3 regions of the Arthrobacter sp. YC-RL1 genome follow, and region 2 is predicted to be linked to each of the others. Evidence: riboswitches for the same ligand, from Rfam matches in the RefSeq annotation. Region 2 holds a riboswitch; each other region holds the start of a gene.
What was found. A riboswitch is a leader RNA that binds a small molecule or an ion and turns the genes downstream of it on or off. The one in region 2 is predicted to bind S-adenosylmethionine.
Positions count from the first base shown of each region.

Region 1: another riboswitch for S-adenosylmethionine. It lies ahead of ATC04_RS16770 (O-acetylhomoserine aminocarboxypropyltransferase/cysteine synthase family protein); the one in region 2 lies ahead of ATC04_RS02455 (hypothetical protein).
Region 3: another riboswitch for S-adenosylmethionine. It lies ahead of ATC04_RS16670 (ABC transporter substrate-binding protein); the one in region 2 lies ahead of ATC04_RS02455 (hypothetical protein).

Region 1 is NZ_CP013297.1:3,644,933-3,648,201, reverse strand. It holds gene ATC04_RS16770 (O-acetylhomoserine aminocarboxypropyltransferase/cysteine synthase family protein) at 1-1,368, opposite strand; gene ATC04_RS16775 (CoA-binding protein) at 1-1, opposite strand, end outside; SAM riboswitch class I at 1,480-1,574, opposite strand; gene ATC04_RS16765 (histidine phosphatase family protein) at 1,688-2,248, shown strand; gene ATC04_RS16760 (sigma-70 family RNA polymerase sigma factor) at 2,374-2,871, shown strand; gene ATC04_RS16755 (methylated-DNA--[protein]-cysteine S-methyltransferase) at 2,868-3,269, shown strand, end outside.
Region 2 is NZ_CP013297.1:535,637-538,905, reverse strand. It holds gene ATC04_RS02460 (ATP-binding protein) at 1-918, shown strand, start outside; gene ATC04_RS02455 (hypothetical protein) at 1,013-1,573, opposite strand; SAM riboswitch class IV at 1,627-1,740, opposite strand; gene ATC04_RS02450 (4a-hydroxytetrahydrobiopterin dehydratase) at 1,890-2,540, opposite strand; gene ATC04_RS02445 (hypothetical protein) at 2,722-3,258, shown strand; gene ATC04_RS02440 (YetF domain-containing protein) at 3,258-3,269, shown strand, end outside.
Region 3 is NZ_CP013297.1:3,622,036-3,625,304, reverse strand. It holds gene ATC04_RS16675 (biliverdin-producing heme oxygenase) at 17-685, opposite strand; SAM riboswitch class I at 1,097-1,188, shown strand; gene ATC04_RS16670 (ABC transporter substrate-binding protein) at 1,310-2,944, shown strand; gene ATC04_RS16665 (ABC transporter permease) at 2,956-3,269, shown strand, end outside.

The sequences.
Region 1 (3,269 bases), 3.1 Mb from region 2:
TTAGTTCGCTCCCTTCGAAGCGGCGGGAACGGCGCAGGATGCTCCGTCGTAGGCCGGTGCCGCGAAGTCGGACTCCAGCGTGCCTTCCTGCGAGGCGGCCAGCGCCTGGTCGAGGTCCCAGAGGATGTCCTCGACGTCCTCCAGGCCGACCGACAGGCGGATCAGGTCTTCCGGAACGCCGGCGGCGACCAGCTGTTCGGCGCTGAGCTGCTGGTGGGTGGTTGAGGCGGGGTGCAGCACCAGGGTGCGGGCGTCGCCGATGTTCGCCAGGTGGCTTGCCAGCTGCAGCGCGTCGATGAACTTGGCGCCGGCCTCGCGGCCGCCCTTGACACCGAAGCTGAAGACCGAGCCGACGCCCATCGGCAGCAGCTTGGCTGCCTGCTCGTGCTGCGGGTGGGATTCCAGCCCCGCGTAGTTCACGTAGGTGACTCGCTCGTCGGCTTCCAGCCAGGCGGCGACCTGCTTGGCGTTGGAAAGGTGGTTGTCCATGCGCTGGGGCAGGGTCTCCAGACCCTGCAGCAGCTGGAAGGCCGACTGCGCCGGCAGCGCCGGGCCGAAGTCGCGCAGCTGCTCGCTGCGCAGCTTGGTCAGGAAACCGTATTCGCCGAAGTTGGCCCACCAGGAGACGTTGCCGTAGCTGGCCACCGGCTCGGTCATGGTCGGGAACTTGCCGTTGCCCCAGTTGAAGGTGCCTGACTCGATGACCACGCCGCCCAGGGTCGTGCCGTGGCCGCCGATGAACTTGGTGGCCGAGTGGATCACGATGTCCGCGCCGTGCTCGATCGGGCGCAGGATGTACGGCGGAGTCAGCGTGGAGTCGACCACCAGCGGGATGTCGTGGCGATGCGCCACCTCGGCCAGTCCGGCCAGGTCCGCGATGTCTCCGGAAGGGTTGGCCACGACCTCGGTGTAGACGGCCTTGGTGTTCTCGCCGATCGCCGCCTCGAAATCGGCCGGGTCGTTGGAGTCGACGAAGGTGGTGTCGATGCCGAAGCGGCGCAGCGAGACGTCCAGCTGCGTAATGGTGCCGCCGTAGAGCTTGGCCGAGGCCACGATGTGGTCGCCGGCCTGGGCCAGCGCGGCGAAGGTGACGAACTCCGCGGCCATGCCGGAGCCGGTGGCTACCGCGCCGAGGCCGCCTTCCAGCGAGGCCATGCGTTCCTCGAACGCGGCAACGGTCGGGTTGCCGATGCGCGAATAGATGTTCCCGTACTTCTGCAGGGCGAACAGGTTCGCGGCATCGTCGGCGTCCTTGAAGACGAACGAGGTGCTCTGGTAGATCGGCACCGCGCGGGCGCCGTGCTCGGCATCGGGGGTGCCTCCGGCGTGCAGCGCGCGGGTGCGGAATCCAAACTTGTGGTCTGCCATGGTGGCTTATGACTCCTTGTCGATACGTTCTTGGCCTCCGTGCCGAACACGGAAGCCATCGAGGCAGGAATCCCGGTCAATGTCGCTTGAACGCCGGGTAGGCGGAAAGCAGCTCCATCGTTTCTGGCGGTAGCACCGTATCCACCGGCTGTGGCAGGTTGCTGCGGCGTCATCGAACCAGATCTCTCGGCCGCTCGGGATGGTTGTAACAATCTTCGCAACATGACCGAAAATGACCCAACTATGAGTCGTAACGTTGCGTATTGCTTCCCTCGCCACAGATTCTTCGATACCTTTGCGCTGCGCTTATGCTCGAGTCATGGACACCGCGCTGGCATTGGTACGACATGGGCAGACCGACTGGAACCTGGCTGGCCGCCTGCAGGGCCGCACCGATATCGAGCTGAACGAGACCGGACGCCACCAAGCACGCAGCCTGGGGCGCTTCCTGAAGGGCAAAGGCTGGGATCTGCTGCTGGCCTCCCCGCTGGCCCGCGCCCAACAGACTGCGGCGCTGATCGCCGAGCAGCTTGGGGCGGAGACCGGACCGGCGGTGCACACCCTGACCGAGCGCAGTTTCGGCCCGCTGGAGGGGCGCATCATGGCCGAGGTCAGCGATCTGGAAGCCGCCGAGGTGCAGCACGAACTGGAAACCCACCAGCAGATCCTTGACCGGGCGCTGCCTGCGCTGCTCCAGCTGGTGCAGGAGCACGCGGGGCGCAGGATCATGGTCGTCAGCCACGGCGCGACCATGCGCACTATCCGCGACGCGCTCGCCGGAAGCCGGCAGCCCCAGGGCGTGGAGAACGGCGAAGTGATCGACATCGACCTGAAGCGGCTGGAAGAAATCGCCGCTGACTTGGACACGGTGCGCCTGTAGCTGGCTTCTCCAATTGCGCCTTGGCGCCGCGGAGCAAAAAATTTTCGCTGCCGACCTCACAAACGGCGCCTGCGGTACGTTTACAAGGTGAGAGCCCGCAAGGGGAAGCAGCTGCCGGGAGAGCCATGCAGATACCGTTCGAACGGATTGTCCAGGACCATGGGCTGGCCGTGCTGCGTGTGTGCCGTGCCCTGCTGGATGAGCATCGCGCCCAGGATGCGTGGTCGGAAACGTTCCTAGCCGCGCTCAAGGCCTATCCGGATCTGCCGGATGATGCCAACGTGCAGGCCTGGCTGGTCACCATCGCCCATCGCAAGGCCATCGACGAACTGCGCAAGAACCCGTCCGAGGTGTTGGCCGAGGTGCTGCCCGAGACAGAAGTCGGGCAGGCGGGACGGCCCGAAGCCAGGATCATGGATGGAGAACTGTGGCAGGCGGTCAAGGCGCTGCCTCAGAAGCAGCGTTTCGTGCTCGCCTACCGGTACCTGGGCGGGTTGAGCTACGCGCAGATCTCGCAGATCCTTTCAGGTTCCGAAGCGGCCGCCCGCCGCGCGGGCAGCGACGGAATCAAGAACCTGCGTGCCCATTGGAAGCACGCGCAGATGCTGGAGGAGTTGTCATGAGCGAACGGACTACCGCCTTCCCGGCGACGCGGGACGAAGAACGGATCCTGGCCGAATTGAACAAAAAATTTGTTCATGATGCCCGCCGCCAGCAGTTGATCGAGATCTCCTACCGCATTGTCGACAGCCCGATCGGAGGGCTGCTGCTGGCCTCCACGGAGGCCGGGCTGGTCCGGGTGGCCTTTGAAACCGAGGGGCATGAGCGCATCCTCGATGTCCTGGCGCACAAGGTGGGCCCGCGGATCCTGAAGGACGACAGATCGCTCGACGACGCGGCCAGGCAGCTCGACCAATACTTCTCCGGCGCGCTGCAGGAGTTCAGCCTGCCGCTGGACCTGCGGCTTTCCACCGAGTTCCGTCGGCAGGTGCAACTGGAGCTGGGCCGCATCGCCTACGGG
Region 2 (3,269 bases):
AACGCCGGAGTCGCCTTCCACCGGCGCGAACCCTTCCCGCGCGAACAGCTCGTGCTGCCCGACGGCCTGCGTGAACGCATTGAGGAACAAGTCCTCGGCGTCCGAACCCACCGCGATGTCCTGACTGCGCTCGGTGCGCATCTCAAACGCGGAGTCCTGCTCTTCGGCCCGCCGGGCACCGGGAAAACCCATACCGTCAGGTATCTGTCCTCGGCGGCTGAAGACCACACTGTCATCCTGCTCAACGGCGATTCGTTGGCCTACATCTCCCCAGCCGCCGCCATGGCGCATGCGCTGCAGCCATCGATCGTCGTGCTGGAAGACTGCGACCTGATCGCCGAAGACCGCAGCTTCAGCCACGGCCCCCAGCCGCTGCTTTTCGAAGTCCTCGACGCCATGGACGGCCTGGAACCGGACGCGGACGTCACCTTCCTGCTCACCACGAACCGCGTGGATTCCCTTGAGCGCGCCTTGGTGCAGCGCCCCGGGCGCATCGATCTTGCGGTGGAGATTCCACGCCCTGATCTCGAAGGACGTATTGCCCTGCTGGAACTGTATGCAGCCAAGCTGAAGCCCAGCTCCGACACCGTGCAACAGGTTGCGCACCTTGTCGATGGAACGACTGCCTCGTTCATCAGGGAATTGGTTCGCCGATCCATCCTCAACGCGGCAGTCGCGGGCCAGGCTCCTGGTGACGCCCATCTGCTCGAAGCCGCCGCGGAGCTTATGAGCGATGCGGCCACTCTCACGCGAAACTTCCTCGGGGGAACCAACGATCCGGATCTTGACGAGCCGGAAGAATTCAGCGAAGACGCATCCTTCGGATGGTTCCCCGGGGTGGCAGGGAGCTACGAAGCGCCCAGCGGATTTGAACAAGATCCGGAAGCTGAACAGGACGGCGGCAGCAGGGGGTTGTAGGCCGCGCCTTCCTCCTTGCCGGGGAGGAATATCCCCCTGCTGCGCCAGCGCACCGCATCGTTGCCGCTTGAAGGCGTTCCTGCCGTGGGGCGATTCAGTTGGTGGTCCCTTGATGGAGCGGGTCACCGTAAATAAACTGCTGAAGCGCGGCAGATGGCCGACCGAAGAGCAACCGTTGCGGAAACTCCGCCCATTCTTCCGGTTCCAGCTGCACAACATGCGCCGGGTAGCAGCTGTCCACCAGAACCGCCCCACCCCGCTCATCGCGTTGCAGTTCCTTGTAGAGCTGCCCTGCCCTCGGGTTGGGCGCCAAGATGCCCAGCCGTCTCATCCGATCTTCGAGGCGAAGCAGGTCCTCCGGACTCTTGCAACGCCGACGTGCGTGCGCTGCTGCTTCCCTGATTCCCAAACTGACGGCCCAATACAGTTCAGGTGTGAAGCCTGCGGCGATCCAGCGGAGGATGTAGTTCTGCAGGTGTTCCGGCGTCTCGCTGAGCTTGCCGCTGGCGAATTCCCCGCTGCGGGTTGCCTGCCGGTAAGCCGACTGCTCGACCGGACGTTCTCCGAAAAATGGGTAGTCCATGACCACGCTGTTCCACAGCCGTTCCTGCAGGGTGCCTTCTGGGTGATTGATCGAGAATTCTGGGTTCTGCATTGTTGTTCGCTCCTGCTCAGGGAGCCGGCCGAGCACCTATTGTGCCGGACTGGCCCACCGACTTACCCGGGACTTTTGTCCGGGTCGGTTCTTCCCCTGGGGCACCCCGCTCGATGAGGAGGGTTGCCGTGCGACCAGCCAGGTACTTTGCGTCGCAGCTCTTGAACTTGGAATCCAGCCTAACCCGCAGCTACCGACAGTATGGCCGCGGCGCCGGATACAGCAGATCCGGTGCCCATGCCTTCACAGGTACGGACACCGGATCAGCCATCGACTCTGGTGGACAAGTCCACCTTTGACTGCAGTTCGCTCGGTGCTAGCGGTCGGCCTCGGTGCAGATGCAGAAGCGATTGCCCTGGGCGTCGGTGATGACGGTGAAGGACGGCGCGGCATCGCCGTCGGAGTGGGCGCCAACTTCTTCCAGCTTCGTGAGCACCGGACCGCTTTCCGAATACGGAACCCACACGTCCAAGTGCAGCCGGTTCGTATTGGGAGTGTCGGTTTTCTGGAACCAGATCGCCGGGCCGCGACCGTGGGGATCGGCGATGCTGCCGTCCTCCAGCGACTTGTACCCAAGCCCGGCGGCCCATTGCTCCGCGATCTCCTGGGGCTTGTCGGTGTCGATGGCAATCTCCACTGCGCGGATCAGGTCGACGCGGGGTTTGGCCCCGAGGGCCGCGGCCCGCTCGGAGATCTTGCTGGCCAGCGCAATGTCGCGGGTGGTGATCTGGCCGCCGGCGTCATGGGAGGCGGTTGTCACGAACACGCGGTTGTAGCGCCAGTCCACGTCGGGGTGGTGGTTGTCCATCTCTGCGGCGCTTGCGATATCGCTGAAAAGCTCGATCGCGGCCGCGGAGGTCTTGGTCTCGAAAACCGCGGCAATGGCTCCGGGGATCTGGCGCCACTGCGGCATCCCCTGGAGGTATTCGTTGAGCTGGTCTTGGGCAATTACGTCCTGTGCAGGCATGCGTTTCTCCTTTCTCCGGCAACCTTCCCACCCGAGGGGGCGAAGTTCAATGGACCTGCGCAGACTGCCAGAAACAACGGACGGTTGCGGCGTACTGGATAACTGCTGTGAACATCCGTCTTCCGTGGAGAGCGGCACCGGCCGCGGCTAATCTCGGCAAATATGGGCACAAGGAGTTTTGATGACTAATATTCACAACGCCAAGGTCTCTGATTCAACGTTGGACGATGTCATTGACGAGACTGCTCACCGCACGCGACGCATCGTGAGCCGGATCATCATCCTCATCGTCGCAGCCATCGTCGCGGCCGCGGCGCTTGGAGCGTTCGATGTGGAATCCAGCACCGACCAGTCCGAGGACCGTATGCAAGTCCACGTGCGCCACCCGTTGGTGGCGCGGGCAGGCAATGAGGTCGAGCTGGAAATACTTGTCAGTTCCGACGAACCGCTGCCCGATACCTGTAAGCTGCGCCTCGCCGAGGACTACCTGTTGTTCTTCGAGGACTTGGCGGTCTTCCCGGACCCGGAATCGCAAAGTTCCGACGCGGCCGGTGCGGTGGAATTCGAGGTTGCTCCCCAACCCGGGGCCACGCAAATGCTGGTTCGCATCACAGGCCGGGCCTCTGACCAGTGGGACTTGCGCACCGACGGGAACCTCGAGGTCGAAGTCGGCGCTTCCACCGTCAACGTACCGTTCACCACCTGGAGGGTTCCCTAATGGAAATTGTC
Region 3 (3,269 bases), 3.1 Mb from region 2:
CAGAACGTCCGAAAACCTAGGATGCGGCGCTCAGCTCGCTGGCGCTTGCCTTCAGCAGGTCCTCGAAGATCGCTTTGTTCCACTGGAACCCGCGCTTCGCCTCGTCGAGCACCGCTTCGGCATGCGAGGTGTTCGCCCCGAAAACATCGAGTTTGTCGCGGTAGGAATCCTTGTAGATTTTTGGCTTGTCGATGGCCTCGAACTTCCACATGTTCAATGCTTCATCGGAAATGGAATAGTGGCGGGATACGAGCTTTCCGATGGCTAGGCCGCCGGACAGGTCTCCCAGGTAGCGCAGGTAGTGGTGGGCGACGAGGCGCGCCGGTTCCGCCGCCGAGGCGCGGATTGCCGCAACGTAGGCCTCGGTGGCCGGCAACGCCGCTGGGATCTCCTTCAACCCGTGGGCCGGCAGCAGGACATCCAGGTCTTTTGCAATCTGCCCACTGCGTTCAAGTGCCGCGTCGAAGATTTCGCGAAGTTCCGGATCCGCGGCAAGCACCCGGACTTCTTCTTCCAACGCACCGTAGATGTAGTGGTACTGGGCAATCAGCAACATGTAGTCGCGTGCCGAGCGTTCCCCGCCCATCAACTTGGTGATGAAGTCGTTGGATTCTGCGGCGTGGTGATCTTCCTGGGTGACGCTGCGAAGCCGGGCGGAAAACTGTGTTGCGTCGGTGGCGCTCATGTTGCCCGTCTTTCTTAGCGCGATTGGAATGGCGAAATTTTTTACTAAGCTAACCTAATTTCCGGTTTCAATCGAGGGTTGTTCCATTCTGCAGGAGACGGTGATTTCCGTGTTCACCGGACGGCGGACGCATCGGCTTGGGAAGGGCGGGCCGTGGTCGCTGATATCGCGATTTTGTCCAACTAGCTCCTTCATCCATGGAGCCGCAACAGATCTTGCTTCCTGGTGCCGAGTCAAGAATTTGTCAGAGCTGTCGACAAGAATCGTCACAAGACGCTTTGTGACGTGCAAAATGACTCGTTTCAAGAGCGTTGATAACCGTTGCTGGGTTTCATGACGTTTTACTTACGTCACGCTTGGTCATATTCAACTCCGTGTTCGACACTGAAATTGTTCAAGAAATTGGACACCACACCATCCAGAGCGACTGAGAGACCTGGCTCGTTGACGTCGCAGCAACCACCCGACATCGGGAGCGGTGCTAAGGCCAGGACCGATGGAGATTGCTAGATTTCGCAACGGTCCTTTAAGGGGAGATCTCTGCCTTCCCTCGAACTCGCTACAAGCGGATCGTTGAACATCAGGCGTAATCCTCGGGTCCAACACCGAGAGGAACACACGAAGATGCGTACTTCGCACCTGAGCTTGAAAGCAGCGGCCCTTGTCACCGTCCTAGGCCTGACGCTGACTGCCTGCGGCGGAAACTCGACAACTGCCGCCCCAGCGGAAGGCGCCCCGACCGCCTCCGGCGAACCGGTTGAAGGCGGCACCTTCACCTTCGCCGAGGTCACCCCGATCAACAACTGGCAGACCCAGGCAGCGCGCTTCTACGAGAAGGCCAACGTGCTGAACTCGGTCCTTGACCGCCTGACCTACTTCGACGTTGAATCCGGCAAGCTGGTGGGCTGGATTGCCAAGGATTTCAAAGCGAACAAGGAGCAGACGGAATTCACCTTCACCATTCGCGACGGAGTGACTTTTTCGGATGGATCCGCGCTTAATGCCGAAGCGGTTAAGCTGAATCTTGACGCGCTGGGTCTGGGCATCAAAGATGCACAGATCGCTCCAAACGTGGACTTCGGCGCCTACAAGTCGGCCGAGGTCGTGGGGGAGAACCAGGTAAAGGTGACGCTGAAGCGTCCCGACGCCAACTTCCTGCGCGCTACTTCTTCGGTCGCCGCAGGCCTGGTCTCCCCGAAGACCTTGAAGCTGGACAATGCAGGCCAGTCAGCCATCGCCAAGATCGTCGGTTCCGGCCCGTTTGTCTTCGAATCGGAAAAGCCGGACGAAGAAGTGGTGTTCACCAGCCGCGATGACTACGCCTGGGCCCCGGAAACCGCCCCGAACCAGGGCGACGCATACCTTGACTCCCTCGTGGTCAAGTACCTGCCTGAAGTCGCAAGCCGCGCCGGCGCCGCCCAGTCGGGCCAGGTCGACCTGGTCCGAGGTCTGCAGCCGGTGGACGAGCAGGTACTGGCAGCCAACGGCGGCCAGGTCTTCGCCGCGCAGGGAGTGGACCTGACCACGAACCAGGCAGCAGTGCGCATCGGCTCCGGCAAGCTGGCGGACGCCAAGGTCCGCCAGGCGCTGCAGGTCGGAATCGACCGCCAAGCCATCAAGGACACCGTGCTGTCCGACAGCTACGTCGTGGCGGGATCGATCTTGAACCACAAGGCCCCGGGTTTCGTCGACCTGTCCTCTGAAATCGCCTACAACCCGGAGAAATCAAAGCAGCTCCTGGACGAAGCAGGCTGGAAGGTCGGCGCCGACGGCATCCGTGAGAAGGACGGCGAAAAGCTGGAAATCACGGTGGCCACCTCGAACAACTCGGTTGTCATCAAGCCGGCCTTCGAATTGATCGAGCAGCAGTGGCGCGACCTTGGCGTGAAGCTGGTCAACCGCGCGGCCGACAACACCTTCCTGGTCAACGCACTGGTCGACGACAAGGTCGAATTCTTCGGCACCCGCCAGTTCGCCCTCGGCGGCCTCGGCCCGGTGTACGCGCCGGCCAACAATACCCAGACCCTGAACTCCGACGAGGAACTGAACAAGCTCTTCGCCAAGGAACAGGCGGCAACCAGCGAAGAAGAGCATCTGAAGCTGGTCGAAGAAGAACAGCGTGCACTGGTGCTGGACAAGGCCCTGACGCTCGTACTGTGGGACGAGGTCCAGGTTTACGGCGCGAACAAGTCAGCCCACGTCGAGTTCACCTCCGGTACCGCCCCGATCTTCCAGGGCGCTTGGAAGAGCGAAGGCTAGGAGTCGAAGCCATGGGCGGATACATTGCCAAGCGCGTAGGCCAGGCCCTGCTGGTGATCTGGCTTGCCTACACCGCGGTATTCATCGCAGTTCAGTCGCTTCCCAACGACCCGGTGACGATTTTCCTGAACTCGGACTCGGCAGCTGATCCGGCGACTATCGCGCAGATGAAGGAGTACTACGGGTACGACCAACCGGTCATTGTCCAGTACTTCTCCCAGCTACTCGGTCTGCTGCGCGGAGATCTGGGATACTCCCTGTCCAGCGGCTCTGAAGTATCCGCCCGCATCGGCGAAGTCGCCGGTTCAACGTTGGTGCTGGCAGG